One region of the Halobacillus sp. B23F22_5 genome, then DNA from elsewhere that is predicted to be linked to it. Evidence: a T-box and tRNA genes for the amino acid it is inferred to sense, from the RefSeq annotation. Region 1 holds a T-box; the other holds one or more tRNA genes.
What was found. A T-box is a leader RNA that pairs with one kind of tRNA and senses whether it is charged. The one in region 1 lies ahead of glyQ (glycine--tRNA ligase subunit alpha), so its partner is inferred to be a tRNA-Gly.
Positions count from the first base shown of each region.

Region 2: it has a tRNA-Gly gene. The T-box ahead of glyQ (glycine--tRNA ligase subunit alpha) is inferred to sense a tRNA for this amino acid. The anticodon was not compared.

Region 1 is NZ_JBIEKI010000002.1:100,772-116,289, forward strand. It holds gene yqfC (sporulation protein YqfC) at 1-72, shown strand, start outside; gene yqfD (sporulation protein YqfD) at 101-1,285, shown strand; gene ACGTN9_RS03815 (PhoH family protein) at 1,288-2,259, shown strand; gene ybeY (rRNA maturation RNase YbeY) at 2,539-3,006, shown strand; gene ACGTN9_RS03825 (diacylglycerol kinase family protein) at 2,981-3,358, shown strand; gene era (GTPase Era) at 3,494-4,399, shown strand; gene ACGTN9_RS03835 (YqzL family protein) at 4,501-4,644, shown strand; gene recO (DNA repair protein RecO) at 4,665-5,417, shown strand; T-box leader at 5,459-5,632, shown strand; gene glyQ (glycine--tRNA ligase subunit alpha) at 5,706-6,596, shown strand; gene glyS (glycine--tRNA ligase subunit beta) at 6,589-8,673, shown strand; gene ccpN (transcriptional regulator CcpN) at 8,756-9,385, shown strand; gene ACGTN9_RS03860 (pyruvate, water dikinase regulatory protein) at 9,418-10,230, shown strand; gene ACGTN9_RS03865 (YaiI/YqxD family protein) at 10,472-10,942, shown strand; gene dnaG (DNA primase) at 10,979-12,802, shown strand; gene rpoD (RNA polymerase sigma factor RpoD) at 12,836-13,954, shown strand; gene ACGTN9_RS03880 (hypothetical protein) at 14,034-14,567, shown strand; gene cccA (cytochrome c550) at 14,669-15,034, shown strand; gene ACGTN9_RS03890 (tRNA (adenine(22)-N(1))-methyltransferase) at 15,214-15,518, shown strand, end outside.
Region 2 is NZ_JBIEKI010000012.1:22,430-37,947, reverse strand. It holds gene ACGTN9_RS14855 (GerMN domain-containing protein) at 1-418, shown strand, start outside; gene rph (ribonuclease PH) at 542-1,303, shown strand; gene ACGTN9_RS14845 (XTP/dITP diphosphatase) at 1,300-1,896, shown strand; gene ACGTN9_RS14840 (metallophosphoesterase) at 1,929-2,435, shown strand; tRNA gene ACGTN9_RS14835 (tRNA-Gly) at 2,622-2,692, shown strand; tRNA gene ACGTN9_RS14830 (tRNA-Arg) at 2,745-2,821, shown strand; gene ACGTN9_RS14825 (tetratricopeptide repeat protein) at 3,593-4,573, shown strand; gene tig (trigger factor) at 4,745-6,031, shown strand; gene clpX (ATP-dependent protease ATP-binding subunit ClpX) at 6,410-7,687, shown strand; gene lon (endopeptidase La) at 7,952-10,285, shown strand; gene yihA (ribosome biogenesis GTP-binding protein YihA/YsxC) at 10,272-10,856, shown strand; gene ACGTN9_RS14800 (transporter substrate-binding domain-containing protein) at 11,141-11,953, shown strand; gene ACGTN9_RS14795 (amino acid ABC transporter permease) at 12,123-12,773, shown strand; gene ACGTN9_RS14790 (amino acid ABC transporter ATP-binding protein) at 12,810-13,532, shown strand; gene ACGTN9_RS14785 (LiaI-LiaF-like domain-containing protein) at 13,562-14,068, opposite strand; gene hemA (glutamyl-tRNA reductase) at 14,300-15,518, shown strand, end outside.

The DNA of each region.
Region 1 (15,518 bases):
TTAAAGATGATGTTGTCGGAAGAGATTCTAGTCGAAGGTAAAATGCATTCGATCCTCTTTATGGATCAGTAACCAGCCCGTTCGAAGGAGGACCTCTATTATGAAACCCTTACAAGGAAAATTCATAAAAGGATACGTCACATTGATTATCCAAGGTACATATCCTGAACAATTCATAAATCTATGCGCAAAGGAAGGGGTGGTCATTTGGAATGCAAAAAAGCTATCTGACCACCAGCTTCAAGCTAATATCTACCTTGCTGACTTACCCGAGGTCAAACGAATCAGAAAGCGGACAAGGTTTAAAGTACGCTTGAAGCGTGGACAAGGACTCCCGTATATATGGAAAAGCTTTCTTGCTCAAAAACCATTATGGTTTGCTCTGATACTGACCGTGCTCCTGCTGGTGTTTGTATCCAATTTGGTTTGGTCTGTGCATATTGAAGGGCTGCCAAAAGAATTAGAGAAGAAAGTTGAAAAACAATTGCGCGAATATGGTGTCCAGCCTGGGGCGATATCTTTTCGATTAGAAGATAATGGTAAGCTCCAGCAAAAACTGCTGGATGATGTTCCAGAGTTGTTATGGATCGGTGTGGAAAAGAAGGGGACAGCCTATATCTTTCAGGGTGTCGAAAAAACATTAGTAGAAAAAGAAAATGCAATGCAGCCTGCTCATCTAGTTGCCGCAAAGAAAGGGATGATCCATTATATATATATCGCAAAAGGAAAACCGATGGTAGAAGTTAATGATTTCGTGGAAAAAGGTGAATTATTAGCTTCTGCCCAGCTGGATGAAAACGATGAGAAACTTATCCGTGCGGAAGGTGAAGTAATTGCAGAAACCTGGTATCGAGTCGAAGTATCAGCGAGTCAAACAGAAAAGATACAAACTGCCACAGGGGAATTTGAAAATAAATACCATATCAACATAGCTGGTTTTGAATTCCCCGTATGGGGATGGGGTAAAATAGACTATGAGGTCAAGAAAAAAGAAGAAGATTATCACCAGCTGAGCCTTTTTTCTAAATCGCTTCCGTTATATTGGAAAAAAACCACCATCTTTGAATTGAATCAATTACAGCATAAACGCTCGGAAAAAGAAGCTGCAGCGATAGCAATAGAGCAAGGAAAAAGGGACCTATTGAAAAAAATCCCAGAGGGTTCAAAAATTTTGGAAGAAAATATTTTGCACCAAAGTGTTGACAATGGTAAAGTAAAATTAATTCTATTTGTAAAAGTACATGAAGATATTGCAGTGATAAAGAATGTGAATCAAGGAGATTGAGTATGCAGGAAGACTTAAAAACGATTGACATACAACTAGATAATCCATCTGAAGCGTTAGCTTTATTTGGTACGGAAGATAGAAACCTGAAACAAATTGAAGAGCAGCTGCAAGTTTCCATCATATCCCGTGGAGAACATGTCAGTGCTTCTGGTCAAGGAGACAAGGCCAGGCTTGTAGAAGAAATATTGCTTTCCTTGCTGGCTTTAATTCGTAAAGGCCTGACGATAACAGAACGAGATGTCGTATATGCTGTCGAATTAGCCAAAAAAGGCAAGATCAATCAATTCGAGGCTTTATTTGAAGATGAAATCACCCGGAACGCCAAAGGTAAGTCCATCCGTGTCAAAACCTTGGGACAGCGCGGATATGTGTCAGCTATCCGTAATAATGATCTAGTGTTTGGCATTGGCCCGGCAGGTACCGGGAAAACTTATTTAGCGGTTGTCATGGCCGTGAATGCCCTGAAAAACGGGCAAGTGAAACGGATCATCCTGACTCGCCCTGCTGTGGAAGCTGGAGAAAGTCTTGGCTTTTTACCAGGTGATTTGAAAGAGAAGGTAGATCCATATCTTCGTCCTCTTTACGACTCTCTTCATGATGTATTAGGAACAGAACATACCGCACGTCTGATCGAGCGGGGCACCATCGAGATTGCACCACTGGCGTATATGCGGGGAAGAACATTGGATGATGCTTTTGCCATATTGGATGAAGCCCAAAATACAACTCCAGAGCAAATGAAAATGTTCTTGACCCGGCTTGGTTTTGGATCCAAAATGGTCATTACTGGTGATATCACTCAAGTGGATTTGCCGAAGGGTGTAAGATCCGGTCTGCGTGAGGCTGAGCTGCGCTTAAGGGATATTAAAGGTTCGTCGTTCATCCATCTTGATCAGACTGATGTCATTCGTCATCCATTAGTGCAACGGATAATAGACGCATATGAAAAGGATAAGAGTGAAGAAAAATAAGACCCGGTCCAAAGGGTCTTATTTTTAAATAAGCGGCTAGATCCTAGTGCTATTATTGGGATCCAATCCTTTAAAAGAAAACAGCTCAGGGAAGTGACGATGGTAAACTGTTTTTACCAAGGGTAGATGAGAATGATTTATATCTTACAACCATTTCAATAGAGGTTTAATTCGCATGGCAAAGCGGAACATGTTAAGGAACAGACCGATAAGAACAAGTCAATCGGACAGAATATGCAGTAAGAGATGAAAAAGCTCATCAAGGAGGCTGTACCAGTGATACAAATCGATTTCCACGACGAAACGAATACAGTAGATGAAGGTTATATCGATATGATTCAGCGGTTATTGAAGTTTGCAGCGGAAAAAGAAGAGGTACAAAATGAAGCGGAAATATCTGTGAATTTTGTGGATAATAAAGAAATACAAATTTTGAACCGGAATTACCGGCAGAAGGATACGCCTACGGATGTCATTTCGTTTGCTATGCAAGAAGAAGGCGAAGGAGAAATCCGGGTTATCGGGGAAGAAATACCGGTAGTACTCGGAGACATTGTGATTTCTGTTGATAAAGCAAAAGAGCAGGCGGAAGAATATCAGCATTCCCTAGAACGGGAATTAGGCTTCTTAGCTCTTCATGGTTTTCTTCATTTATTAGGATATGATCATTTGGAGGAAGAAGATGAGAAGAAAATGTTCCAAAAACAAGAGGATATTTTAAATGACTTCGGATTGGAACGGAAATAAAAAACGGGGAATCGGGTTTCGGTATGCATGGCGTGGGATAATTATAGTTGCAAAGACAGAAAGAAATATAAAAATCCACATAACAGCAGCCGTAATTGTGTTGATATTATCATGGCTATTGCATCTTTCTCCAGTAGAATGGACAGTTATATTGCTGATTATAGCGTTAGTATTGACCCTGGAGATGGTAAATACAAGTATCGAAAAAGCGATGGATCATTTAGCCCCTGATATCCATCCAGCTGTAGGTGCCATTAAAGACATCGCAGCTGGTGCAGTTCTGGTGGCTGCATTTTTTTCAGTCATCATTGGTTTGATTATTTTCCTTCCAAAAATAATGGCATTTCTATAGGCAGGCCATTTTATTAGAACTGTTTCAGGCCAGGGTAAAAAGATTGAAAGCTTTTGTCGAGTGCATGAATTTACAACTTTTCTATAGTAAAATAGTAAATACACACAGACCTCATTCACAAACGGAGGATACCACATGGACAATACATTCAAATCAGGGTTTATTGCGATCATAGGACGTCCTAATGTAGGGAAATCGACTTTTATGAATCGTGTGATAGGACAGAAGATTGCTATCATGAGCGATAAACCTCAAACGACTAGAAATAAAATACAAGGTGTCTGGACAGAAGATGATGCTCAAATTGTTTTTATTGATACACCTGGAATCCATAAGCCAAAACATAAGTTAGGGGATTTCATGGTGAAAGTTGCCGAGCAATCCTTAAATGAAGTGGACGCTATCATGTTTATGATCAATGCGGAAGAAGGTTATGGCCGCGGCGATCAATTCATCATTGATCGACTTGAAAAAGTAGATAAACCTGTGTTTCTCATCATCAATAAGATTGATAAGGTCCACCCTGATGATTTGCTTCCATTGATCGACCAGTACAGAGAAATGTATGATTTTGAAGAAATTATCCCTATTTCAGCTTTAGAAGGGAATAACGTCAGCCACTTATTAGAAGTGTTGAAAGCCCAGCTTCCTGAAGGACCACAATATTATCCGGAAGATCAAATCACAGACCACCCGGAAAGGTTCATCATAAGTGAAATGATTCGGGAAAAAGCATTACATTTGACAAGGGAGGAAGTCCCTCATTCTATTGCGGTAGTGATTGATGGAATCGAACATCGGGAGCAATCAGAAACCGTATATATTCAAGCTACTATTATCATTGAACGGCCCTCTCAAAAAGGAATCATAATTGGTAAACAAGGAAAAATGCTCAAAGAAATCGGGCAGCGCGCGAGAGAGGATATTGAGGCATTGTTAGGCACGAAAGTTTTTCTTGATTTGTGGGTGAAGGTCCAAAAAGATTGGCGAAATCGTCAGCTTCAGTTGAATGAGTATGGCTATCGGGACGATGAATATTAATTCATGGTAAATTTTAATATTCATGCTTTAAGCTGCTTGTAGCATCCTAAGAATGTCATGTTATTTTGTTTGAATAACTAACTTGAAAGGCGGTGTTTCTTGTGCTTGACTTACCATGGAAAGTTTTCAGTCAAACAGGAAACATAGAAACCTACTTGCTCATGAAAGAGATGGAAAAACAAGCACCTCAGGAAGAGGAATCACAGGAACAAGAGACAGTTTCTGGGCATGAAACTAATTTTTAGAACCAGAAAAGGTGAAAGCTTTGCTTGAAAAAATTGAAGGAATTGTTCTCCGAACAAAAGACTATGGCGAAACGCATAAAATTGTAACAATTTTTTCGCGGGAAAAAGGAAAATTCGCTGTCATGGCCAAAGGCGCAAAAAAGCCAAAAAGCAGAATGAGTTCAATTACCCAACCGTTTATTCACGGCCATTATTTGGTACAAACGGGGCGAAACCTTGGTTCTCTTAGCCAGGGAGAAGTAATTTCCTCGCTAAGAGGAGTTCGTGAAGATATTATCAAAACAGCTTATGCTGCTTATGTAGCAGAAATGACAGATAAAATGTTGGAAGAAAAACAGCCCGATCCATTTTTATTTCAACAATTCCTTCAAACATTGGTTTGGATAACAGAAGACAAAGATCCGGAAATTCTAACATTGATGTATGAACTGAAGTTATATAAGAAAGCAGGTTTTGCTCCACAACTGGATGCTTGTGTGAATTGCGGCAATGAAAATGGCCCCTTCTCCTTTTCTATAAAAGAAGGGGGCTTTTTATGTTTCCGTTGCAAGCATTTGGATCCAGAAGCCTATGGTTTGACTGAAAATATGGCTAAGTTGCTCCGGTTGTTTCTCCATATGGATGCCGCCCGCCTTGGAAATATATCAATAAAAGAAGAAAACAAAAAGAAATTAAGGCAGTTAATGGATGCTTACTATGACTATTACGGTGGATATTTCATTAAATCAAAAAAGTTTTTAAATCAGCTGGACCTTTTCAGGCCTGAAGATTGACAAATCATCTAACTTTCAAGTATGATGCTAATACCAATTAAACTTGTGCGTAGAAGGAAAGTAGTACCTATTCCCCTCGACTGAAGCGAACCTGTGATAGTGGGAGACAGGTGTTGAAGAAATAGGGAAGGCATTCCGGAGCAGCTTCTTCAAAGCGGCTTTCTTAACAGTAGAAAGCAAATAGGGTGGAACCGCGGGAAAACCTCGTCCCTATGTCATGAAAGTGGCATAGCGACGAGGTTTTTTTATGGACAAATTAAATACTTTCAATCGTGGAGGGATGATAACATGGATATTCAAAATATGATACTGACATTACAAAAACATTGGTCGGATCAAGGCTGTTTATTAATGCAAGCTTATGATGTAGAGAAGGGTGCCGGAACCATGTCACCAATGACGCTGCTCCGCAGTCTTGGACCGGAGCCGTGGAATGTTGCTTATGTAGAGCCTTCAAGAAGGCCAGCAGACGGAAGATATGGGGAAAACCCTAATCGTCTCTATCAGCACCATCAATTCCAGGTGATTATGAAGCCGTCGCCTGACAATATTCAGGAATTATACTTAGAATCATTGAAAGCACTAGGGATTGATCCATTGAAGCATGACATACGGTTTGTGGAAGATAACTGGGAGAACCCTACCCTGGGTGCTGCGGGATTAGGATGGGAAGTATGGCTCGACGGGATGGAGATTACCCAGTTCACCTACTTCCAGCAGATTGGCGGGCTTGAAGCGAAGCCGGTGGCTGCAGAAATCACTTACGGGCTGGAGCGTTTAGCTTCTTATATCCAGGATAAAGAAAATGTTTTTGAACTGGAATGGACCGATGGTGTCACAGTAGGAGATATTTTCTCTCAGCCTGAATATGAGCATTCTAAATATACATTTGAATCCTCTGACAGCGATATGCTGTTTGATTTATTCAGTATTTATGAAAAAGAAGCTGGCCGAGCGATGGAACTTGGCCTTGTATTTCCAGCGTATGATTATGTATTGAAATGTTCTCACACCTTCAACTTACTAGATGCAAAGGGTGTGATTTCTGTGACAGAGCGGACTGGTTATATATCGCGAGTCAGAAATTTAGCTCGAAAAATTGCAAAAACCTATGTAGATGAACGGGAACGTTTAGGATTCCCAATGCTGAAAGATAGGGAGGAAGCGTCCAATGAGTAAAACAGTTTTATTTGAAATCGGATTAGAAGAACTTCCAGCTCGGTTTATCGACGATGCTCTTGTACAGTTAGAAGAAAAAGCGAAACAATGGCTGGACGATTTGCGTCTTCCTTACGAAACCATTGCTACCATGGCTACACCACGCCGCCTGACCGTTAAAATCGAAGGTCTTGACGAAAAACAGCCAGATATCGAAGAAGTAGCAAAAGGTCCAGCAAAAAAAATCGCTCTGGACGAAGAGGGGAATTGGACGAAGGCCGCTATCGGGTTTACAAAAGGGCAAGGTAAAAGCGTCGAAGACATTTATTTCAAAGAAATCAAAGGGACTGAATATGTGCATATCAACAAGTTCATTGAAGGGGAAGCGACAAAAAATCTGATTGATCAATTCAAAGATGTAATCCTTTCTCTGAATTTTCCTAAAAACATGCGGTGGGGAGACAAGCAGCTTCGATATGCCCGACCGATTCGTTGGCTCGTTGCTCTTTATGGTAACGAAGTAATACCGTTTTCCATTGAAGGTGTACAAACAGGCAATACTACGTTCGGACATCGGTTTTTAGGAAAACAGGTTGTCATTGACGATGCAGAGAACTATGAAAATATTATGAAAGATCAGTTTGTCATAGCTGACGTCATGCTTCGTAAGGAAATGATTGCGGCACAAATTGAAAAGTTAGCTCAAGATAAAGAATGGAATATCCTAGTGGATGAAGAGTTATTAAACGAGGTTACGCACCTTGTGGAATACCCGACCGTTTTTTACGGGGCTTATAGTGAAGACTTTCTTGTGGTTCCAGAAGAAGCATTGATCACCTCTATGAAAGAACACCAACGTTATTTCCCTGTCCGTTCCCAGGAAGGGGAGCTGCTTCCTTATTTCGTAGCAGTTAGAAACGGGAATGAAAACCATTTGGACAATGTGGCCCGAGGTAATGAAAAGGTGTTGAAGGCAAGGCTGGCTGATGCCCGCTTCTTTTATGAAGAGGATCAGAAAATCACTATCGAGGAGAGTCTGGAAAAGTTATCACGAATGGTCTTTCAGGAAGACTTAGGTACTATTGCAGATAAGGTGAAGCGCACGGTGAAACTGTCCGATGCTGTCAGTGACCATCTACAGCTGGATAAGAATTCAAAGCAACAGGTAACCCGTACTGCAGAAATATGTAAATTTGATTTGGTCACTCATATGGTGGATGAGTTTCCAGAACTCCAGGGAATCATGGGGGAGAAGTATGCCAGGATCTTCGGAGAAGATGATGCAGTCGCTCAGGCGATTAATGAACATTATATGCCACGTCAAGCTAACGGAACCCTGCCTGAAACAGTTGCTGGGACAATTGTAAGTATAGCAGATAAGCTGGATACAATTGTTGGCTGTTTTTCCATCGGTATCATTCCATCTGGCTCTCAAGATCCCTATGGATTAAGAAGATCAGCAATCGGTATTCTCCAAATGCTTGACAAGCAAGCCTGGAATATTCGCCTGGAAACTTTAGTAGATACAGCGCTCAGCATGTATGTCGAACTTGGTTTGACAAACCGGTCAGAAGAAGAAGTAGCTGAGGCTCTAACGGAATTCTTCCATATTAGAGCAAGTTACCTGTTGCGGGAAGAAGGTGTAGCACCTGATATAGTCGAAGCTGTGTTGGCGAACGGAATTCAGCATGTACCATTTACAAAGGAAAAAGCAAAGCTGTTGGCATCAAAACGTAATGACGAAAGCTTCAAATCAACACACGAAGCCTTAGGCCGTGTCTTGAATTTGGCAAAAAAGACAAATGCAGAAGAAGTAGACAAAAATCTCTTTGAAAATGACACGGAACATGATTTATATAATACGTACCAAAAAATAAGCAGAGTGTATAAGGATGCGTTGAGTAAACACGATGCTGTCAAGGCTTTGGAAGCATTAGGTGACCTTGCAGAGCCAATCCATGCTTTCTTTGACAATACCATGGTTATGGCAGAAGATGAACGGCTGAAAGAAAACCGCTTAGGTTTATTAAACCTGATAGCGAGAGAAGTATATGCCTTTGCAGACTTGAATGCAGTGCAATGGAAACAGCAGTATTAAGCCTCCTTCTTTTACCCGCTTATAAAAATGAGCTATAATAGTTAAATAGTATGTCACAGTCAGTGATCAGGGTGGTGAAAGTATGGAACTTTCCAGCAGACAAGAACAGATTATCGAAATCGTGAAAGAGAACGGACCGATAACAGGTGAAAATATAGCAGACCAATTGCAATTGACGAGAGCAACACTAAGACCGGATCTCGCTATTCTGACAATGGCCGGATTTTTGGATGCACGTCCAAGAGTGGGTTATTTCTTCACAGGAAAAACCGGTTCAGAGTTATTGACGGAGAAGCTGAAAAAATTCAAGGTGCAGGAATATCAGTCAATACCGATTGTTGTAGAGGAAGATGTATCTGTTTATGATGCTATCTGTACAATGTTTCTTGAGGATGTCGGCACGTTGTTTGTCGTCGATAATAAATCCTTGCTATTAGGAGTTTTGTCTCGTAAAGACTTATTGCGAGCAAGTATAGGGAACCAGGATTTGAACTCTATTCCTGTCCATATCATTATGACACGGATGCCGAACATAACGGTGTGCAGGAAAGATGACTTATTACTCGACGCTGCACAAAAGCTTATTGATAAGCAGATTGATGGATTGCCAATCGTTAAAGATGTTGATGAAGGGCTTGAAGTGACAGGACGAATTACAAAAACAAATATGACGAAAGCATTAGTTGAACTAGGGCGCGACGAACATTTATAAGCATTCCGCTCTGACTAATAGGAGGGATTGGGATGGAGAAGCCATTGATATTTGTAATATCTGATTCTGTAGGTGAAACAGCAGAATTGGTTGTAAAGGCAGCACTAAGTCAGTTTGATGACGGCCCTTATGAAATTCAGCGTATTCCTTATGTTGAGGATGAGGGCACTATAAATGAAGCGGTATTGCAGGCAAAAGGAAAAAATGCAATGATCGGTTTTACGCTGGTAATCCCTGAACTAAGAGAGCACCTTTTGAAAAAGGCTAAAGAATACGAATTAGAATGTATCGATATCATGGGACCGATGATGGACAGTATGCAACGTTTCTTCAAAACAAAACCACGAATGGAGCCTGGACTTGTTCATAAGCTTGACGAGGATTATTTCAAAAGGGTGGAAGCAATCGAATTTGCCGTTAGGTATGATGATGGCAGAGATCCAAGAGGCATTTCCCGTGCAGACATCGTTCTCATCGGAGTATCACGCACGTCGAAAACTCCATTGTCCCAGTACCTGGCTCATAAAAGGCTGAAGGTGGCGAATGTGCCGATTGTTCCGGAAGTTGAGCCTCCTGAAGAGTTGTTTCATGTAGACAAGAAGAAGTGCATCGGGTTGAAGATAAGTCCTGAAAAACTGAACGATATCCGTAAGGAACGTTTGAAAGCTTTAGGATTAGGAGACCAGGCGAGTTATGCCAATATGGAGAGAATCAAACAAGAGCTTAATCATTTTAATGAAGTTGTAGATCGTATCGGCTGTGATGTGATTGATGTTTCCCATAAAGCCGTAGAAGAAACTGCAAATGTCATTATGAACAAATTAAGGAATGAACGTCAATCTTAGTAATAACTTAGTAATGAACAAAGAAAAATCGCGCCAAATTGGTAGAGGGCGCGATTTTTCCGTGAAAAAATAAAAAAAAGATAAAAAAATAAAAAAAAACTATAGCAATTACCAAATGTATGTATTATAATGTGTTTTTGTGTAAAAATGTATGGTAGCTAAACTATCGTTGTTATAGAAACAATTCTGAAAAATAAAACATTGAAGAAATAGGAGGATTTTGCGAGCCACTGTAGAATCTATGATAATGTTGCAAAATAGACCTGCTTTATATGTTGATGCCGATAGCTGTCCTGTCAAAGAGGAGATAGATCGAGTTTGCATAAAACATTCTATTGTACCTCGATATGTTGCCACTATAAACCATTATAGCCCTAACTCGGAATACGGTGACTGGAAAATCATCGATGACGCGGATCAGGCTGTAGATCTTTTTATTCTTAACAGGGTGAAAAAAGGAGATATAGTGATAACTCAAGATTTGTCATTTGCAGTGTTGTTGACCTCAAGAGGTGTTTACACAATAACCCCACGAGGTAAACTGATTGAAGAGGCGGATGCAGATGAAATCATGTTACGGAAACATTTAAGACAGAAGACTCAAAAGAGGGGCAATCGCATTAAAGGCCCACCGCCTCTACTTGAGCAGGACCGCCTAAACTTCCAGGATAAACTGGATGATTTTTTGTCGAAACATGAAGGTATTCTTTAATGAATATCGAATAAATCATAAAATACGGTGATAGTGATGGCTGGACATCTTCCAGAAGAAACCATAGATGAAATACGAAAATCCAATGATATCGTTGATGTCGTTGGTGAATATGTACAACTGAAGAAGCAGGGAAGGAATTATTTTGGGCTTTGTCCTTTCCATGGGGAAAACACCCCATCTTTTTCTGTTTCTCCAGATAAACAGATTTTCCACTGTTTCGGATGTGGTAAAGGCGGCAATGCTATCACATTCTTGATGGAGCTTGAAGGGTATGAATTTCTACAAGCTGTCAAACACCTCGCTGATAAAGGTGGTTATCAACTTCCTGACGAGGTAACTCTTAATCAGGAAGTGAGCTCACCCAGAAACGAGGAAGCTCAAAAAATCCTCGAAGCGCATCAATGGTTGAGTAAACTTTATCATCACCTGTTGAAACATACCAAAGAAGGTAAAGAAGGACTTGAGTATCTGCTGAGCAGGGGATTTACAGAGGAGATGATTGATCATTTCCATTTGGGTTATGCCCCGAATTCAAAAGACTTTGTCGTTCGTTTTCTTGAAAAGAAAGGGTATCATCCTCAATTAATGGTGAAAGCTGGGTTATTAAGTTCGAATGAATCAGGTGACTACAGCGATCGTTTCAGAGGCAGGGTTATTTTTCCAATACGCAACCATCTGGGAAAGACGGTGGCTTTTGGCGGTCGAGCTATACACGACCAGGAACCTAAGTATCTTAACAGCCCTGAAACAGAGCTTTTTCATAAAGGAAGACTGCTATACAACTTTGACTTGGCAAGAAGCGCTATCCGCAAACAAGGTTCCATCATACTGTTTGAAGGATACGTAGACGTTATCTCTGCTTATCAGGCAGGTGTTCATAATGGAGTGGGCACATTAGGAACTTCCATTACGGAACATCAGGCAAACCTGATTCGAAGATATGTAGAAGAAGCTATCATTTGTTACGATGGCGATCGGCCGGGTATAGAGGCATCTCTGAAAGCTGCCCGCCTACTAAGAAAAGCCGGCTGTACTGTTAAACTTGCCCGTCTTCCGGATGGAATGGATCCGGATGATTATATAAAAGTTAACGGGGCTGAAAAGTTCCAAAGAGAAGTTCTAGGAGCAAGCGATACCTATTTGGCCTTTATTATGAGACATCTCAGGAAAGAATATAATCTCAATTTAGAAGGGGATCGCATTGCTTATGTAGAAAGAGTAGTTAAGGAAGTTGCCACACTCGATCATGCAATTGAGAGAGAACACTATCTGAAGGAACTTGCCAATGAATTTGAATTGTCCTTAGAGACGCTTAAGCAGGAAGTATCAGAGTACCGGAGAAGAAGCGGATCCCCTGCAAAAGAGACAAAAAGAAAAAGACAATCCAATGTCAGTTCTGAACGCATTATGGAAAACAGACTGTTGCCTGCTTTCCATAATGCAGAAAGGGCACTGATTGCATATATGTTAAAAAACCCCCAGGTCGCTGATAAAGTACAGGCCGAATTAGGGGGAGGGTTCAATATCAGTGAACATCAGGTTATTGTTACTTATCTTTATGCATATTTTGAAGAAGGCAATGAACCGGATGTTAGTCATTTTGTTGAAAGATTACCAGAACCCGACCTGAAAAATTTAGTGGTTAAGCTTGCGATGATGCCTGTTCATAGTGAAATTTCCGAACGGGAAATCAATGATTATATTCGTTTGATACGCGCGGAACAAAGTGACAAAATGGATATCAAATCATTGGAAGAACAACAAAAACAGGCAGAGCAGCAAAATGATCCGATCAAGGCAGCTGAAATTGCCATGAAAATAATACAGATGAGAAGACAACTGAGAAGTTCGCAGTAAAAGATTTGTGATTTGTTGGAAGGAGGGGGACTTATGGCAGATAAGCCATTACGTTCTAAAGAAGCTGAAAATGAACTTACGCTGGACCAGGCAAAAGAACAATTGCTCGAAATAGGGAAAAAGCGTGGAGTTTTAGCATACGAAGAAGTTGCAGAACGTCTATCCAGTTTTGAACTGGAGTCTGAACAAATGGACGAATTTTATGAGTACCTGAATGAACAGGGTGTTGAGGTGATCGGTAACTCGGAAGAGGATCCGAACATGCAGCAGTTAAACAAGGAAGAAGAATTCGACCTGAACGATTTAAGCGTACCTCCTGGTGTCAAAATTAATGATCCAGTTCGTATGTACTTGAAAGAAATTGGGCGAGTAAATCTTTTGGCAGCAAAAGATGAAATTGATCTTGCTCAACGGATTGAAGAAGGCGATGAAGAAGCTAAGCGTGAACTGGCAGAGGCCAACTTACGTCTGGTGGTAAGTATCGCTAAACGTTATGTCGGCAGAGGCATGTTATTCCTCGACTTGATTCAGGAAGGTAATATGGGTCTAATCAAAGCCGTTGAAAAGTTTGATTACCGTAAAGGATACAAATTCAGCACCTATGCGACATGGTGGATCAGACAGGCGATCACACGAGCGATTGCTGACCAGGCACGTACGATTCGTATACCTGTCCACATGGTCGAAACGATCAATAAATTAATCCGCGTACAGCGACAGTTGCTGCAAGACTTTGGACGTGAACCTACTCCAGAAGAAATCGGCGAGGAAATGGAGCTTTCCCCTGACAAAGTAAGAGAGATATTGAAAATAGCGCAGGAGCCAGTCTCTTTAGAAACACCAATCGGGGAAGAGGATGATTCCCATCTTGGCGATTTCATTGAAGATCAGGAAGCAACCTCTCCTTCTGATCATGCAGCTTATGAGCTATTGAAAGAACAATTAGAAGATGTACTCGATACGTTAACAGATCGGGAAGAAAACGTTCTTCGCTTACGGTTCGGTTTAGATGACGGACGTACACGTACCCTCGAAGAGGTAGGTAAAGTGTTTGGCGTCACCCGCGAACGGATTCGTCAGATTGAAGCGAAAGCTTTAAGAAAACTGCGTCACCCTAGTAGAAGTAAACGATTAAAAGATTTCTTAGAATAGAATGTGACTCTTATGACCAGGAGCTAACCATTTTGTTCCTGGTCTATTTTACTGTTAATGGTGCTCCGGGGTGGTTATGATGACGAAAAATCGCACAGAAATCATCATTCAAGAAATCCAGTATTGGAAAACTAATCGCTTGCTGCCTGAATCCTATTGTGATTATTTGCTTGCTCTTTATACGAAAGGCGATGGGGTTAAAAATCCCATATCTATTTGGAAACAGATGTTTTTATATTTAAGATTGGCAGTAATATCTTTGTTGCTTCCAATCTCATTTCTTGTCATTTATTTTACTGAAACGGCTTTCATAATGCAAACAGTCATTTTGTCGATATTTGTAATTGGCGCTGGTTTAAGCGCAGTATTCCTACATAATAAACAGTCGATTGATTTTTACATTACTTCAATAGTTCATTTGTTATTTTTATTACTATGGAACCTTCATTTGTTATCGCTCTGGCAGACTGCAGTTTGGGCAGTGGTTTCCGTTGTGGTTATTCATTGTCTTTTCTGGTATTGGCTGGGGAAGCGGTGGGAGGTCCGTTTATTGAAATTTACAGGCTTACTAGGGTCAGTTTTTGCCCTTTTAACCATGTTTTTAAACTTTTAATTGGATAGCTCTTTCCTAAAGAAGAATTTTCAAGTAAAATAAATATAGTTTGTATTTTAGAGAAAGATATATATGGGACTACATAAGGAGGAAATGAACACATGAAAAGAAATCCAGTTATCCCATTCGCAATGATTGCTGTTATAGGGATCTTAACAATGTTCATCATTTCTTGGGTCGGGGTCGGCCAAAATGAAGCAATTAAGAATGAAGGGGAAAATGGAGGGGAGAAGCAGGAAGAGGCAAGCGCAAACCCTGAAGATATTTTCCAAAACAACTGTGCCAGCTGTCATGGAGCTGATCTTTCTGGTGGAAATGGTCCATCATTGCAGACGGTAGGCAGCAAGTATTCTAAAGAAGAGATACAAGATATCATCAAAAATGGTAAAGGACAAGCTATGCCGGCAGGTCTTATCCCAGCTGAGGAAGCGTCGGTTGTGGCAGAATGGCTGGCAGAAAAGAAATAATGTGATAAAAAGAGAGCTTTCTGGAAATTTCAGAAGGCTTTTCTTTTTGTACTCTAAGAGATCATAACTTTGTTAATGATAAAATTATAAATAACACTAAGTGTGTCGCCATAATTACTTGATGATAAGCCAAGTTTTTCTAAAAAATATGTTTAGTTTGAGAGAAAAGAGGAAGTCAAATGAATGAAAAGGTATTATCCAGACGTCTGCAGGTGGTAGCTTCCTATCTCCCTCGTGGAGCGAATTTTGCAGATATCGGCTCAGATCATGCTTACCTTCCTTGTTATGTTTGCCTTCAGGATCCAACCGCGACGGCAATAGCAGGAGAACTGAATGAAGGCCCATTTCAAAGTGCTCGAAAGGAAGTGGAAAGCAATGATTTGTCTGCCCGGATTGAAGTCCGCAAAGGAGATGGTCTTTCAGTACTCTCTAATGATGAAGTGGACCAGATAGTCATAGCAGGAATGGGTGGCACGTTGATCAC
Region 2 (15,518 bases), on a different contig from region 1:
TACGCTTTACTATCCTGCACAAAACGACAATCAAGAATTCTATTATGTACCTGTAACCACTCATCTCAATACATCGAATGATCAATCCTATGAGTCAATCGTCCAGGCATTAGTGGAAGGACCTGCATTCGATCTTCCTCTGTTATCAGCTTTCAACGATGAAGCTGAACTGAAAGGGACAAGCTTGGAGGAGGGGGTTTTAACCTTATCATTTAATGAAGCCCTACTCTCCAATCAAGAAAAGCAATCTGTTTCCAAACATGTTATGAAGAGTTTAGTTATGACAATGACTGAACAAGCTGATGTAGAAGCCGTGGAAGTACAGGTGGATGGAATGGATCAAGTTTACAGTGAAGAAGGTTCTCCGTACGCTGAACCTGTTACAAGAAATGATATCATTGGAGCAGATAGTTTATAATTAAGTTTTTAAAAGCCCCCGGAACAGGGGGCTTTTTGACGTGCGATGAATCATGCTGATGCTACGCATTTCTGATTAATTATGTTAAGATGGGCAAGGATATGGAAAAAGGAGGACGTTATCATGAGATCAGACGAGCGAAAGAGAAATCAGTTGAGACCAATTGAAATAGAAACAGAATATGTAATGCATCCAGAAGGATCTGTGTTGATCAAGGTCGGAAACACAAAGGTTATTTGCAATGCCAGTGTCGAAGATCGCGTTCCCCCTTTTATGCGCGGCCAAGGCAAAGGTTGGATTACCGCTGAATATGCAATGCTTCCTCGTGCTACGGATCAGAGGAACATCCGTGAATCTTCCAAAGGGAAGGTTTCCGGTAGAACAATGGAAATACAGCGCTTGATCGGAAGAGCATTACGAGCTGTGGTTGATCTGGATAAAATTGGTGAACGAACTGTCTGGGTAGATTGTGATGTGATTCAGGCGGATGGAGGGACTCGTACAGCCTCCATTACTGGTGCTTTTGTAGCGGTAGTACTTGCTTTTGGTAAGCTTCTCGATAAAAAGGTATTGAAAGAAATGCCAATTAAAGATTACTTAGCAGCTATTTCTGTCGGGGTGCTTCCTGATGGTTCAGAAATCCTTGATTTATGTTATGAAGAAGATAGTAAAGCACATGTTGACATGAATGTGATCATGACAGGAAACGGGGAGTTTGTAGAATTACAAGGCACTGGGGAAGAAGCGACTTTTTCTATGTCTCAATTGCAGAATATGCTTGAATTAGCACAAACAGGGATGGAAGAGATTTTTACTATCCAAAAAGAAGCGATTGGTTCTTATACAGACCAAGTGGATAAAGTGATAGCAAGTGATAAAAAATGAAAGAACTGATTATAGCTACCAAAAATGTAGGTAAAGTCAAAGAGTTTCAGGAATTATTCCATAAATATGGCATCCAAGTCAGGTCGCTTCTTGATTTAGAGAAACCAGTTGGTGATATTGAAGAGACAGGCGAGACTTTTGAAGAGAATGCCCTAATAAAGGCAGAAACGATTTCCAAAAAGTTAAAAGCACCCGTGCTGGCGGATGACTCAGGTCTTGAAATAGATGCCCTTGATGGCAGACCAGGGATATATTCTGCACGATATGCCGGTGAAGAAAAAAATGATCAAAAAAACCTGGAGAAAGTTTTAGCTGAATTAGAAGGGGTAGCTCCAGAAAGCCGGACCGCCCGGTTTGTTTGCAGTATAGCTATTATCCAGCCTGGTCAGGAATCTATTGTAAAAAGAGGGACATGCGAGGGAAGCATCGGTTTGGAGCCGAAAGGCGAAAACGGGTTTGGATATGACCCCATCTTTATTCCGGATGGGTATGACCGATCCATGGCCGAACTTAAACCAGAGGAAAAGAACACCATCAGTCATCGCAAGGATGCAATTATAAAAGTAGAGAATTGGCTGAAAGAACTAGTGTGAGAGGAGGGTTTTCTATGCCAAGTATTCTTATAATGAGTGATAGCCACGGAATGACTGATGAGGTAATGGATGTTAAACAAACGTATGAAGGGCAAGTAGATGGTATGATTCATTGTGGAGATTCTGAGCTTGAACTTTCCTCTGAAGAACTGCGAGGCTTCTATTACGTTAAAGGCAATGTAGACTTTGATCCTGGTATGGAAGAAGAAAAGTCTTTTACTATTGAAGGAATGACATTTTTCATTACTCATGGACATCTTTTCAATATAAAGTCAACATTAATGCCGTTGAATTATCGGGCTGAAGAAGCTGGAGCTGATGTTGTCTGTTTTGGACATTCCCATATGGCGGGTGCTGAAAAAGTGGACAACCGGTTATTCATTAATCCCGGCAGCTGTCGTCAGCCGAGAGACCATAGAGAGCCTACTTATGCATTGTTAAGCTGGACGGACAAAAGCGATGTAAAGCTTCAGTATTACAATATGAATCATCAGCCAATAGAGTTAAAATTTCATACATCTTTAAGGTCAGAGGGCTAGACCTCTGACCCGATTTAGGTGTTGACAAACTAAAAGAGAGTTAATATAATAGGTCTTGTCTCTAAAAAGACCATGCTGTTACATACCTATATTTTTCAGTGCCTTGAGAAGTTTGATAGTTTCCATAAAATCACAAAAGAGGCATGACAGTGCGTAAGCAAGACGAAAAAACATCTTTTATATTATGCGGGTGTAGTTTAGTGGTAAAACCTCAGCCTTCCAAGCTGATGATGTGGGTTCGATTCCCATCACCCGCTCTTCTAAAACTGTATCATCTTTATAGGTATATCCTTCATTTTCATTTACAATGTCCCAGTAGCTCAGCAGGATAGAGCAACAGCCTTCTAAGCTGTGGGTCGCAGGTTCGAATCCTGCCTGGGACGCCATTTTATTACTACATACAAAGCGTTGGGGAAGCCCAATGCTTTTTTTATTTACCTAAATACGGCTATGCTAAATCTCAGTGTTGATTTTACAGATAAGCTCCCTTTACTTGAAGACTCAGTTTCAAGACAATCGGGTCCGTTACCATGATAGGAATGGGATGGTTTGTGAAACGACTCGCTTTCCTGCGGGGGACCTGGCAAGCTTCCTCAGGCTTCGCCTTGCGGGATCTCGCCTAGCCCCTTCTCCCGCGGGAGTCTCGCCGTTTCCCTTCCCATCCAGCCAGTTGTACTAAACGGACCCTTCAAAAAGAGAAAGTATGTAGCTTAAACCTTCATATTGACGCATTTATAAAACGAGGCATAGTTTTCTTTCTATATGGGCGGTTTTCACAAGTGTGATTTCGAGAACTTCCTAATTATGGCAAGGGGCGTAAGGAAACGGTGAGACTCCTGTGGGAGTTGAGTGATAGCTGAGGCCCCGCAAGGCGTAGCCTGAGGAGACTCAGCACACGCCCACGGAAAGCGAATCGTTTCCTGGAGCCCTAAACTCCAATAATATCTCGAAATAAAGTCTTCGACTTTTCGGCCCTATAGTTGAGTAAGCCTATTAGGAAAGATCAATAACGGCCATTAACAGAGTCAAAAGAATAAAGCTACCATAAAAATTTCAGGATGCATTTTTTATAAATTAAATGTTTGTTTTACTTGAACTCGGGAAAAGATAGAAAGATAATAGAGGTTAATACATAGAGCGGTTAGGAAGGGTGTCCTATGAAAAAGAAACAAGGGAATATTGTCATGTTCCCCAAATGGAAAACCAGGCTGGAAAACGAGGGATTAAAGGCCATACAAGAGAAGCGTTATGAGGAAGCGCTGGAAACATTTGAACCTTTGTTTGAACATGATGTCGCTTCACACGATGTTGTGACAGGGAAACTGGTCAGTTTGATGGAGCTCGGAAAGTATGAAGCTGCTGAGGAGCTTTGTGAATACCTCATGAAACACGATGAGGATAATTATTATCAATATTTACATATTTATTTAACAATCCTGTTTCAAACCAGCCGATATGAAGAATTGGTAGGTTTATTGGATGAAGTCTTCCAGGAAGAAGATATGCCCCAACAAATGCGCACCCAATTCTGGCAATTATATGAAGTTAGCAGGAAGCTGGTCCAGGAAGATGACGAACAGCAAAACAACAAGTTAGTAGATGAATTTTTTGAAGGCTTGAGTGATGAAGATATACATAAGCAATGGCGGTCGATCATCAAACTTAGAAAATTAAGTGCTGCTCCTTATATTCAACCTTTTGAGGACCTGCTTACATCAGAACAACTGCATCCAATAATTAAAACAGGGATTATCCAATGGTTTCAGGAACATCAGGTCAATCGTAATATGGAAGTTTCTAAATTTGGATTGACTGAACGTATCAATCCATCTGAATTGAAAGAACTTCATTCTGATTATGTGATGCAGCAAATGAAAATGAGGCTGGGTGATATGGAGCAAAAGAATCCGACAATGTATGATATTGTACAGAATTTGCTTTATCGCTACCTGTTTGTCCGGTATCCATTGTTTCCGGGGGAAGAAGAAGTGCCGCAAATTGTTGCTGCCTTAAGACAACTGGGACATGAATACTTGCAGCTGCCTTCTCCAGTCGTCGAAGAATCAGAAAAAGTGGAGGAGTACAAACACGAAATTCTTTTATGCGAGCAGCACTATGCACTGATAATGGAAGAATAGCATTACCTTTATAGTAAATTCCTTATTCGTTAGGGATACATATGTTGAAAGGTGTTTCTTTTATGTTATAATGTAGTGGTTGCAAATTTAGATTCGTATGTAAATAGAATCAGAGAAAAAATGAACCTCGCCATTGGCGAAAGGAAATCATAGATGTTGGAGGGAATTTTTATGTCAGCAAAATGGGAAAAAAAAGAAGGTAATCAAGGGGTCCTTACGGTAGAAGTCCCTGCCGAAGAATTTGATCGTGCGTTAGATCAAGCGTTTAAAAAAGTAGTGAAGCAAGTACAAGTGCCAGGATTCCGTAAAGGGAAAATGCCACGTAAACTTTTTGAACAGCGCTTTGGTGTAGAATCTCTCTACCAGGATGCATTGGATATCGTTCTTCCAGAAGCTTACATGAACGCTGTACAGGAAACTGAAATTGAACCTGTCGATCGTCCGGAAGTAGATGTACAAGAAATTGAAAAGGGTAAAGGAGTAACCTTCACAGCCGAAGTTACTGTTAAGCCTGAAGTAGAACTTGGCGAATACAAAGGACTTGAAGTGGAAGAAATGGATACAGAAGTAACTGACGAAGATGTAGAGAACGAATTGAAAACACTTCAAGAGAAGCAAGCAGAGCTTGTGGTAAAAGAAGAAGGGGAAGTTGAAGAAGGCGATACGGTTGTTATGGACTTTGAAGGCTTTGTTGATGGTGAAGCATTCGAAGGCGGCCAGGCGGACAACTACTCCTTGGAAATCGGTTCCGGGAGCTTCATTCCAGGATTCGAAGAACAACTGCAAGGGAAAAAAGCTGGAGAAGAAGTAGAAGTAGAAGTTACTTTCCCGGAAGAATACCATGCAGAAGAACTAGCTGGTAAGGAAGCTACTTTCAAAGTTAAAATTCATGAAGTAAAAGCAAAAGAACTGCCTGAACTTGATGATGAATTCGCTAAAGATGTAGATGAAGAAGTTGAATCATTAGACGAATTGAAAAAGAAAACTCGTGAGCGCCTGGAAGAACAGAAAAAGACAGACGCTGAAAATACGAAGCGTGACTCTTTAGTTCAGCAAGCATCTGAAAATGCGAGTGTGGAAATTCCAGATGCGATGGTTGATACAGAACTCGACCGTATGATCCAGGAATTCGAGCAACGCCTACAGATGCAAGGCATGACTAAAGATATGTACTTCCAGTTCACTGGATCCGATGAAGAAGGTCTTCGTGAACAAATGAAAGAAGATGCTGAAAAGCGGGTTAAGACTAACTTGACTCTAGAAGCAATCGCTAACGAAGAAAATGTGGAAGTATCTGATGAAGACGTCAACGCTGAGCTGGAAAACATGGCTGGAATGTATCAAACAGATGTAGCTAATCTTACACAAATGCTTGGTGGCAACACGGACATGATCAAAGAAGATCTAAAAGTCCGTAATGCAATCGATGTGCTAGTCAACAACAGTAAAACCAAATAATTTTTCATTCAAAAACAAGGCGCGGCTAACGTGCCTTGTTTTCTCATATCCATGTATATATTAGGTAAAGGAAAGATAGACTATTTTGTAACTGCAAGAATGAAGGTGGGTTGTAATTACATATATTATAAGAAGTGGGACGGACAGTATTTAGAACAACATTTTATGTCGAATTTAGGTATATTCTATTGTTTGACTTATTACTTACAAATCTACATAATGGGGTTGACGCAAGTAACAGAAAATGTGTCATTCTTATAGTGTTTTACTTTGTATGCCAACTTATATTTGTTATGATAAGCTAAAGAAACTGTTTGCAATTGGTGAGACCGAAATGTTTATAGATTTTTTGGCTGATATAAATAAGGGGTGAATTGGATGTTTAAATTTAATGATGAAAAGGGACAGTTGAAATGTTCTTTCTGTGGGAAAAGCCAAGAGCAAGTTAGAAAGCTTGTAGCTGGACCAGGTGTTTATATATGTGATGAATGTATCGAGTTATGTACAGAAATTGTAGAAGAAGAACTCGGGAATGAAGAAGAAGTAGAATTCAAGGAAGTACCTAAACCGCAGGAAATCCGTGAAATCCTGAACGATTATGTTATCGGGCAGGATCAAGCAAAAAAGAACTTGTCGGTTGCAGTATACAACCATTATAAGCGTGTAAATGCTACTCCTAAGAATGATGATGTCGAGCTGGCGAAAAGTAATATCTGTATGATTGGACCTACAGGTAGCGGTAAAACATTACTAGCTCAAACATTAGCACGTATTTTGAATGTGCCTTTTGCTATAGCAGATGCTACTTCTTTGACTGAAGCTGGTTATGTAGGAGAAGATGTAGAAAATATCCTGCTTAAACTAATTCAGGCTGCAGACTATGATGTAGAGAAAGCAGAAAAAGGCATCATCTATATCGATGAAATTGATAAAGTGGCCCGTAAATCAGAGAATCCATCTATTACACGTGATGTTTCGGGTGAAGGGGTACAGCAGGCATTGCTTAAGATTCTGGAAGGTACTACAGCCAGTGTACCTCCTCAAGGTGGAAGAAAGCATCCACATCAGGAGTTCATTCAGATTGATACCACAAATGTCTTATTCATTGTTGGGGGAGCATTTGATGGAATCGATCAAATCATCAAACGCCGTCTTGGTAAGAAGGTAATTGGTTTCGGTTCCGAAGATACAAATGAAGAACTGGATAAAGGTCAATTACTTTCAAAAATTCTACCGGAAGATCTCCTTCGTTATGGTTTGATTCCAGAATTCATCGGACGTCTTCCTGTCATTGGAAGCTTGTTGCCTCTAGATGAAGATGCATTGGTTGAAATCCTTACACAACCGAAAAATGCTCTTGTTAAACAGTACCAGAAACTGTTACAAATCGATGATGTCGAGTTGGAATTCGAAGAAGATGCGCTTCGTGAAATTGCGAGAAAAGCAATTGAACGGAAAACAGGTGCTCGTGGACTACGCTCCATCATTGAAAACATCATGTTAGATGTCATGTATGACCTGCCATCCAGGGATGATATTGAAAAATGTATCATTACCAAAGAAACTGTTGTGAATGAGGATGGTAAACCGAAGCTGGTTTTGACCGATGGAACCGTTCAGGATGAAAATAAAGAATCACCAAAAGAAAGTGCTTAAGCTTAGATAGTTATCGTCAAAGCGAATGAGCTGAAGATTCAGGCCGCGCTGCAATCAGACTGTAGCGCGGCCTGCTTTCATTACTGCTTTCTGGATTGATACAGAATGATGGTAGAGCAGGTTATATAGGATGAAATGTACTACATAGGTAACACTAAATATCAGGAAGAAACCGGTCAAAAGACCTTATTCATTTTACAATGTACTTGCTATTTAATACGATAAAAGTACGAAATTGCTAATCCATTTGGAGGTGCGCAAAATATGACAGCTGATCAAAAGAAACAGATTCCCCTCCTGCCCCTAAGAGGACTGCTTGTATATCCCTCAATGGTGTTACACCTTGATGTAGGTAGAGATAAGTCCGTCAAAGCCCTAGAGCAGGCAATGATGAATGATAATGAGATATTTTTAGCTTCTCAAAAAGAAATGAATATCGATGACCCAACTCAAGTGGACATTTATCCATTTGGCACCATAGCTAAAGTGAAACAAATGGTTAAACTTCCTAATGGCACAAACCGTGTACTTGTGGAAGGGCTGGTTCGTGCTGAAATCCTCAATTTCTTATCTGACGAGGAATTTTATGTGGTAGATGTAGAAACACATAAGGACCAGCATGGCAGTATTAATGAAGAAGAAGCACTAATGCGTACGCTATTACAACATTTCGAACAATTTATTAAAATTTCAAAGAAAATCAGTAAAGAAACCTTAGATACAGTAGCCGATATCGATGAACCAGGTCACTTGGCCGACATGGTCGCTTCCCATTTACCATTAAAACTGAAAGAAAAGCAGGCAGTTCTGGAAACTGTCAACGTAAAAGAACGGTTACGGCATCTAATCGAACAAATAAGTAATGAAAAAGAAGTCCTTCAAATTGAAAAGAAAATTGGTCAACGAGTCAAACGTTCGATGGAAAAAACTCAAAAAGAATACTATCTCCGGGAGCAAATGAAAGCCATCCAGAGTGAGCTGGGAGATAAAGACGGAAAAAGTGGAGAAGTAGCTGAATTACGAGAAAAGATACATGAGGCAAACATGCCAGAACGTATAGAAGAAGTGGCACTAAAAGAGTTAGGCCGCTACGAAAAAGTACCACAAAGTTCAGCAGAAAGCTCTGTGATCCGGAACTATATCGAATGGCTGGTATCACTCCCGTGGAGTACCGAAACGGAAGACAACCTGGAAATACACAATGCTCAAAGGATTTTAGATGAAGACCACTATGGACTCGAAAAAGTGAAAGAGCGAGTATTAGAATATTTAGCTGTCCAGCAGCTGACACAATCTATCAAAGGACCTATTTTATGTTTGGTTGGTCCTCCGGGGGTCGGTAAAACTTCACTGGCAAAGTCGATTGCCAGGGCAGTCAACCGAAAGTTTGTACGAGTTTCCCTGGGAGGAATACGTGACGATGCTGAAATTCGCGGTCACCGGCGTACCTACATCGGGGCTATGCCTGGCCGGATTATTCAGGGGATGAAGAGAGCTGAATCAATCAATCCAGTCTTTTTGCTGGATGAAATTGACAAGATGGCAAGCGATTTCCGCGGGGACCCATCAGCAGCCATGCTGGAAGTTCTTGATCCAGAACAAAATAGTACATTCAGTGACCATTTCATTGAAGAAAGTTATGATCTTTCCAAAGTAATGTTTGTCGCAACAGCCAATAATATGGCTGCTATTCCAGGCCCATTACTTGATCGGATGGAAGTCATTTCGATTGCCGGCTATACAGAAGTTGAAAAGCTCCATATTGCTAAGGAGCATTTGCTTCCTAAGCAAATTAAAGAAAATGGTTTGACGAAGGGCCAATTGCAATTCCGTGAAGAAGCTTTGTTAAAACTGATTAGGACCTATACACGTGAAGCTGGCGTTCGTAACTTGGAACGAGAACTTGCTTCTATTTGCAGGAAGTCTGCAAAAATCATAGTTGCAGGGGAAAAGAAGCGTGTAGTTGTAACAGAGAAGTTATTGGAAGAATTATTGGGCCGTCCCAAATATCGTTATGGACAGGCGGAAGAGGAAGACCAAATCGGAACAGCTACTGGCCTGGCTTATACCTCCGCAGGTGGAGATACACTTTCTATTGAAGTATCGATTTATCCAGGAAAGGGTAAACTGACGCTGACAGGTAAGCTTGGAGATGTAATGAAAGAATCAGCCCAGGCAGCTTTCAGCTATATTCGTTCTCGAGCAGAAGAATTAAAAATCGACGTGGATTTCGTTGAAAAGAATGATATTCATATTCACGTACCTGAAGGCGCTACACCAAAGGATGGGCCATCAGCAGGTATTACAATGGCTACTGCCCTTGTTTCAGCATTAACTGGTCGTCCGGTCAGAAAAGAAGTGGGTATGACTGGGGAAATAACACTGCGTGGACGGGTATTACCGATCGGAGGTCTGAAGGAAAAATCCCTCAGTGCTCATCGAGCGGGCCTTCGTAAAATTATTATCCCTGCAGATAATAAAAAAGACTTAGAGGATATCCCGAAAAGTGTTCGTGATGATTTAGAATATGTGACTGTCAAACATTTGGATGAAGTGCTAGAACATGCTTTGTTGGAGGATAAAAATGAAAGTAAATGATGCTGAGCTTGTCATCAGTGCTGTCAGTAAAAAGCAGTACCCGTCTGATCACTTACCTGAAATAGCATTGGCAGGCCGATCTAATGTTGGAAAATCATCTTTTATTAATAAAATGATCCAAAGGAAAAGTCTTGCCAGGACTTCTTCTAAACCTGGAAAAACTCAGACTTTGAATTTTTATAAAATAAATGAAAAGTTTTATTTTGTAGACGTACCTGGCTATGGGTATGCTAAAGTTTCCAAGAAAGAAAGGAAAAAATGGGGCGAGATGATGGAAGAATACTTCGCAGAAAGAGAAAACCTGCGAGCTACCGCTTTAATCATCGATATTCGTCACCAGCCAACTGAAGATGATATCATGATGTACGATTACTTGAAATATTTCGAATTGCCGGTAATGGTGATAGCTACAAAACTTGATAAAATCCCAAAAAATAAACGTGATCAATATATAAAAGTTGTAAGGAAAACCCTAGAAGTAGAAGAAGAGGATATAGTCATTCCTTTTTCATCTGAAACAGGAGAAGGCAAAGATAAAGCATGGACAGCTATGCTATCCTATTTGAACTAAGTGAAAACCCGGTCATCTTGAGTAGATGGTCGGGTTTTTTATAAAAAAACAAGTTTAACTTGAACAAAAAAGGGTATTATAAACTTGGATAGTTAAATATTTACATAGTAAGTCGAGTATTCCACTGAAATTCTAAGGAAAAGCAATGTTTACGTTGTTCTTCCTAGCCCAGGCGGGCTTTGTTCGATATAATAGCCTGATTTGAATTTTGAGAAAAATCAGATTGATTGTTATGATGAAGGGTGTTCTCATTCTAAAAAAAGAAAAGGAGAGGATTACGAGAAATGAAAAAATTACCTTTGTTCTTATTTAGTGTATTAATGCTTTTCGTACTTGCTGCCTGTGGGTCCGGTGAGTCGGAAGAATCAACAGAACAACAGAATGGTGAATCTCAAGGGGGAAGCGAATACAATTTAGTAGAAAATGGGAAATTCACTTTTGCTGCATCTGGTGAATTTCGTCCATTCAGTTCAACCGGACCTTCTGGAGAGATGGAAGGATTTGATATAGACGTTGCTAATGCAATTGCTGAAGAGCTGGGCTTAGAGCCGAATCAAAAGAAGTTCAAGTTTGCATCGATTGTAGAAGGTGTAAAAACCGGTCGTTTTGACGCCGCAGTTGCCAGCCACACAATCACCCCTGAACGTCAAAAGGAAGTTGATTTCTCCACCCCTTACTACTACTCAGGTGCCCAGGTTTTTGTTCGCCCCGATAGTGACGTAGAATCCCTGGATGATTTAGAAGGTAAAGAAATTGCTGTTTCTAAAGGTTCTACGTATGTAGAATTCGCTAATCAGGTAACCGATAAGGTTCAAAGTTATGACAGTGATGTCGTGGCATTACAATCATTGGATAAAGGACGTCATGATGCGGTAATCACTGACTTTCTAACTGGTAAAGAAGCAAAGGGCCAAGGTTTGAATATCGAAGGTAAAGAAATGATTGAGCGTAGTGAACAGGCAGTAGCAGTAGCAAAAGATAACGAGAAACTTTTGGAAGCTGTCAATGAAGCAATTGATAAACTCCGTGAAGACGGGACTTTAACAGAAATAAGTAAAAAATATTTTGGAGAAGATATCACCACAAAACCAGAGTGAAAAAGTCAATAGAAGAGCACGCCGGGCGTGCTCTTTTTACACTTTAAAAAGCTTAACTGGGCTGAATGGTTAAAGTATAAAAAATACTAAGACTCTCGCCATAAAGTTTTGGCGATAAGCCAGGTTTTTTAAACATGAGGAGGAGCTGAACGTTTTGTACTTGAATATCATCAAATTTGGTGAAGCCTTATTCGAAAGTAGAAATCTTTTTGCTGAAGCTGCATGGCTGACGCTTAAGCTGACTGCAGTTTCGATATTCATTGCTATATTTATTGGACTATTTTTTGCATTAATGAAAATATCAAAAATCAAAGTTTTGGAATGGATAGCGAACTTTTATATTTTTATAGTAAGAGGTACACCATTAATCGTACAAATATTTGTTTTCTATTATGGGCTTACTGAAATAGCGATGATTTCAGGATTCTGGTCTGCGACGTTAGGTTTGGCATTCCATAATGGGGCCTATATAGCTGAAATCTTCAGAGGCTCGATTCAGTCGATCGGGAAAGGCCAGACGGAAGCAGGCAGATCTCTTGGAATGAATCGCTCACAGACGATGAAAAGGATCATTCTGCCGCAGGCATTCCGAAGAGCCCTCCCTCCACTTGGGAACCAGTTCATCATTGGTTTAAAGGACTCTTCTCTCGCGGCATTTATTGGATTGACAGAAATTTTTGGAGCGGCTACTACGATGGGGGCCAATACCTTTGATTATATGACCTGGTTATTGGTGAGTGCTGTTTACTACTTGATACTAGTATTCTTGTTGACATTAGTAGTATCATTCATCGAAAAGAAAATGGCAGCAAGTGATTAAAGGAGGAGGAACAAAAGCGTGTCAGATGTTAGAGAAATGATTCGAGTAGAAAAACTGAATAAATCTTTTGGTGCTCTTCATGTGTTGAAAGATATAGATTTTACAGTAAAAGAAAGTGAAGTGGTTGTACTCATAGGGGCAAGTGGCTCAGGGAAGAGTACGTTACTGCGCTGTTTAAACTTTCTAGAGTTGAAAAATGATGGAAAGGTTATTATTGAAGGAAAAGAGACAGACCCTAAAAAAGATAACCTGAATGAGGTAAGGCAGAAGGTGGGAATGGTATTTCAGCATTTCAACTTATTCCCTCACAAAACGGTGCTGGAAAATGTCATAGAGGCTCCTACTCAAGTAAAAAAAATCAAAAAAGCACAGGCGGTAGAAGAAGCAAAGGAATTATTAGCTAAGGTAGGCCTGGGAGATAAAGCAGATGATTATCCCTCGCGTTTATCCGGTGGACAAAAACAACGAGTGGCCATTGCGCGTGCGTTGGCGATGAAACCGGATATCATGCTATTTGATGAACCAACTTCCGCTCTCGATCCAGAACTTGTAGGGGAAGTGCTGGCAACTATGAAAGAACTTGCGAAAGAAGGGATGACAATGATTGTTGTCACCCATGAAATGGGGTTTGCTCGTGAAGTTGCCGATAAAGTCGTGTACATGCATGACGGGCGTATCGTTGAAGTGGGAGAGCCTAACCAATTGTTTGATAACCCTCAAGAACAACGCACACAAGAATTTTTGAGTTCTATATTATAATTAAAATCCCGGGCTAAAGGCCCGGGATTTTATTTTTTTCTTTTATTTTTAGTATTCTTCTTATTCTTTAAGAGGAAAAGGCCGATAATGATCAATGCTAATGGCCAAAATTGCTCAATAAGGGCAAATAACTGATAGACCCAATGAAACCATCCTGGGTTAACCGGAGAAAATAAGGCGAATAAACCAAGAACAACTAATAATAGCCCCGGTATCAACCCATGTTTTGTTTTATTAGAGCGAAGTACGAACGCAATTCCGATGATGAGCGGGTAGACACCCCAATGATCAAGCCAAAATCGATAAGTAGTAAGCCCGTGGAAGTGGATCCCGAATCCTAACAGTACAGCGCCAGCAAAAATATTATGGAATTCATTCGTAATATAGCTATGTAATAAAAACGAAATACCGATAATCATTAAAATTGTCGGCCAAGAATAAAAATCAGTTAATAGGGGAATATGTAATTGTCGCAGTAAAAAATAAGCTCCTAAACCAATCAATAGAAAACCTGTAAAAGTGTTCTGTCTTTTCATGTCCAGCCTCCCCTTACATATGTCGAATTGTTGCGTATATACCTAGGTTGTGGTACATTACAGTCGGGTTTGATTTGTTTACGAAGGAATTACATTTATTTATCTTTTATTCAATCCTACCATAGAGTTTCATATTCTGTTCACAATTTCCATCAGTTAGTACTATTTCTCATGTTATAATGTACTTTATAAAATACTGCTCGTCAGGAAAGTTTTTTGGGGGTAGATGATATGCACATTTTAGTTGTCGGCGTAAATTATAAAACAGCCCCAGTAGAAATCAGGGAAAAACTCACGTTTTCTGAAAACCACATTTCGGAAGCTATGGTTGAATTGAACCAGCGAAAGAGTGTGTTAGAAAACGTGATTATTTCCACATGTAATCGAACGGAAATTTATGCCGTCGTTGATCAACTTCATACAGGACGCTATTATATCAAACAGTTCTTGTCTGATTGGTTTGAGGTGGAGAAAGAGACATTCTCCCCTTACTTGTCTATTTATGAAGGCGATGGTGCCATGGAGCACCTGCTGCGCGTAACCTGTGGTTTAGATTCCATGGTCCTGGGTGAAACTCAGATTCTTGGGCAAATGAAGCAGGCCTTCTTACAGGGGCAAGAAGCGAAAACTACCGGTACCATTTTCAACCAATTATTCAAGCAGGCAGTAACACTTGCTAAGCGTTCCCATAAAGAAACAGAAATTGGAGAAAATGCAGTGTCCGTCAGTTACGCTGCTGTTGAACTGGCTCGTAAAATCTTCGGTGACCTCGTCAACAAGCATGTAGTCATCTTAGGTGCAGGGAAAATGGGCGAACTTGCTGCCAAGAACCTGCAAGGGTCCGGGGTGAAGCAGGTTACCGTAATCAATCGAACGCTTGCTAAAGCACAAGTAGTTGCCGACCAATTCAATGGAGAAGCTAAAACGATTGATGATTTGTCAAAGACATTGAAAGATGCGGATATTCTAATCAGTTCCACTGGTGCTAAAGATTATGTGATTACTAAAGAAGTGATGGCTCCTATTCAGAAAGCGCGCAAAGGGAAGCCGTTATTCTTAGTAGACATTGCTGTACCACGGGATCTGGATCCAGCTATGGAAGCATTAGAAAGTGTATTTTTATATGACATTGATGATTTACAAGGGATTGTTGATGCTAACCTGGCTGCAAGACAACAGGCAGCAGAGGTTATCGAAATCATGATTGAAGAAGAGATCATCGCATTTAAGGATTGGCTGCAAACCATTGGAGTAGTGCCAGTTATCTCCGCTCTAAGGAATAAAGCTTTATCGATCCAATCAGAAACGATGAAAAGCATTGAGCGTAAAATGCCTGATTTAACTGAGCGGGAGAAGAAAGTGTTGAACAAGCACACGAAAAGTATTATCAATCAGATGTTGAAAGACCCTATTTTGCAGGCCAAAGAATTGGCAGCTCAACCAGATGCAG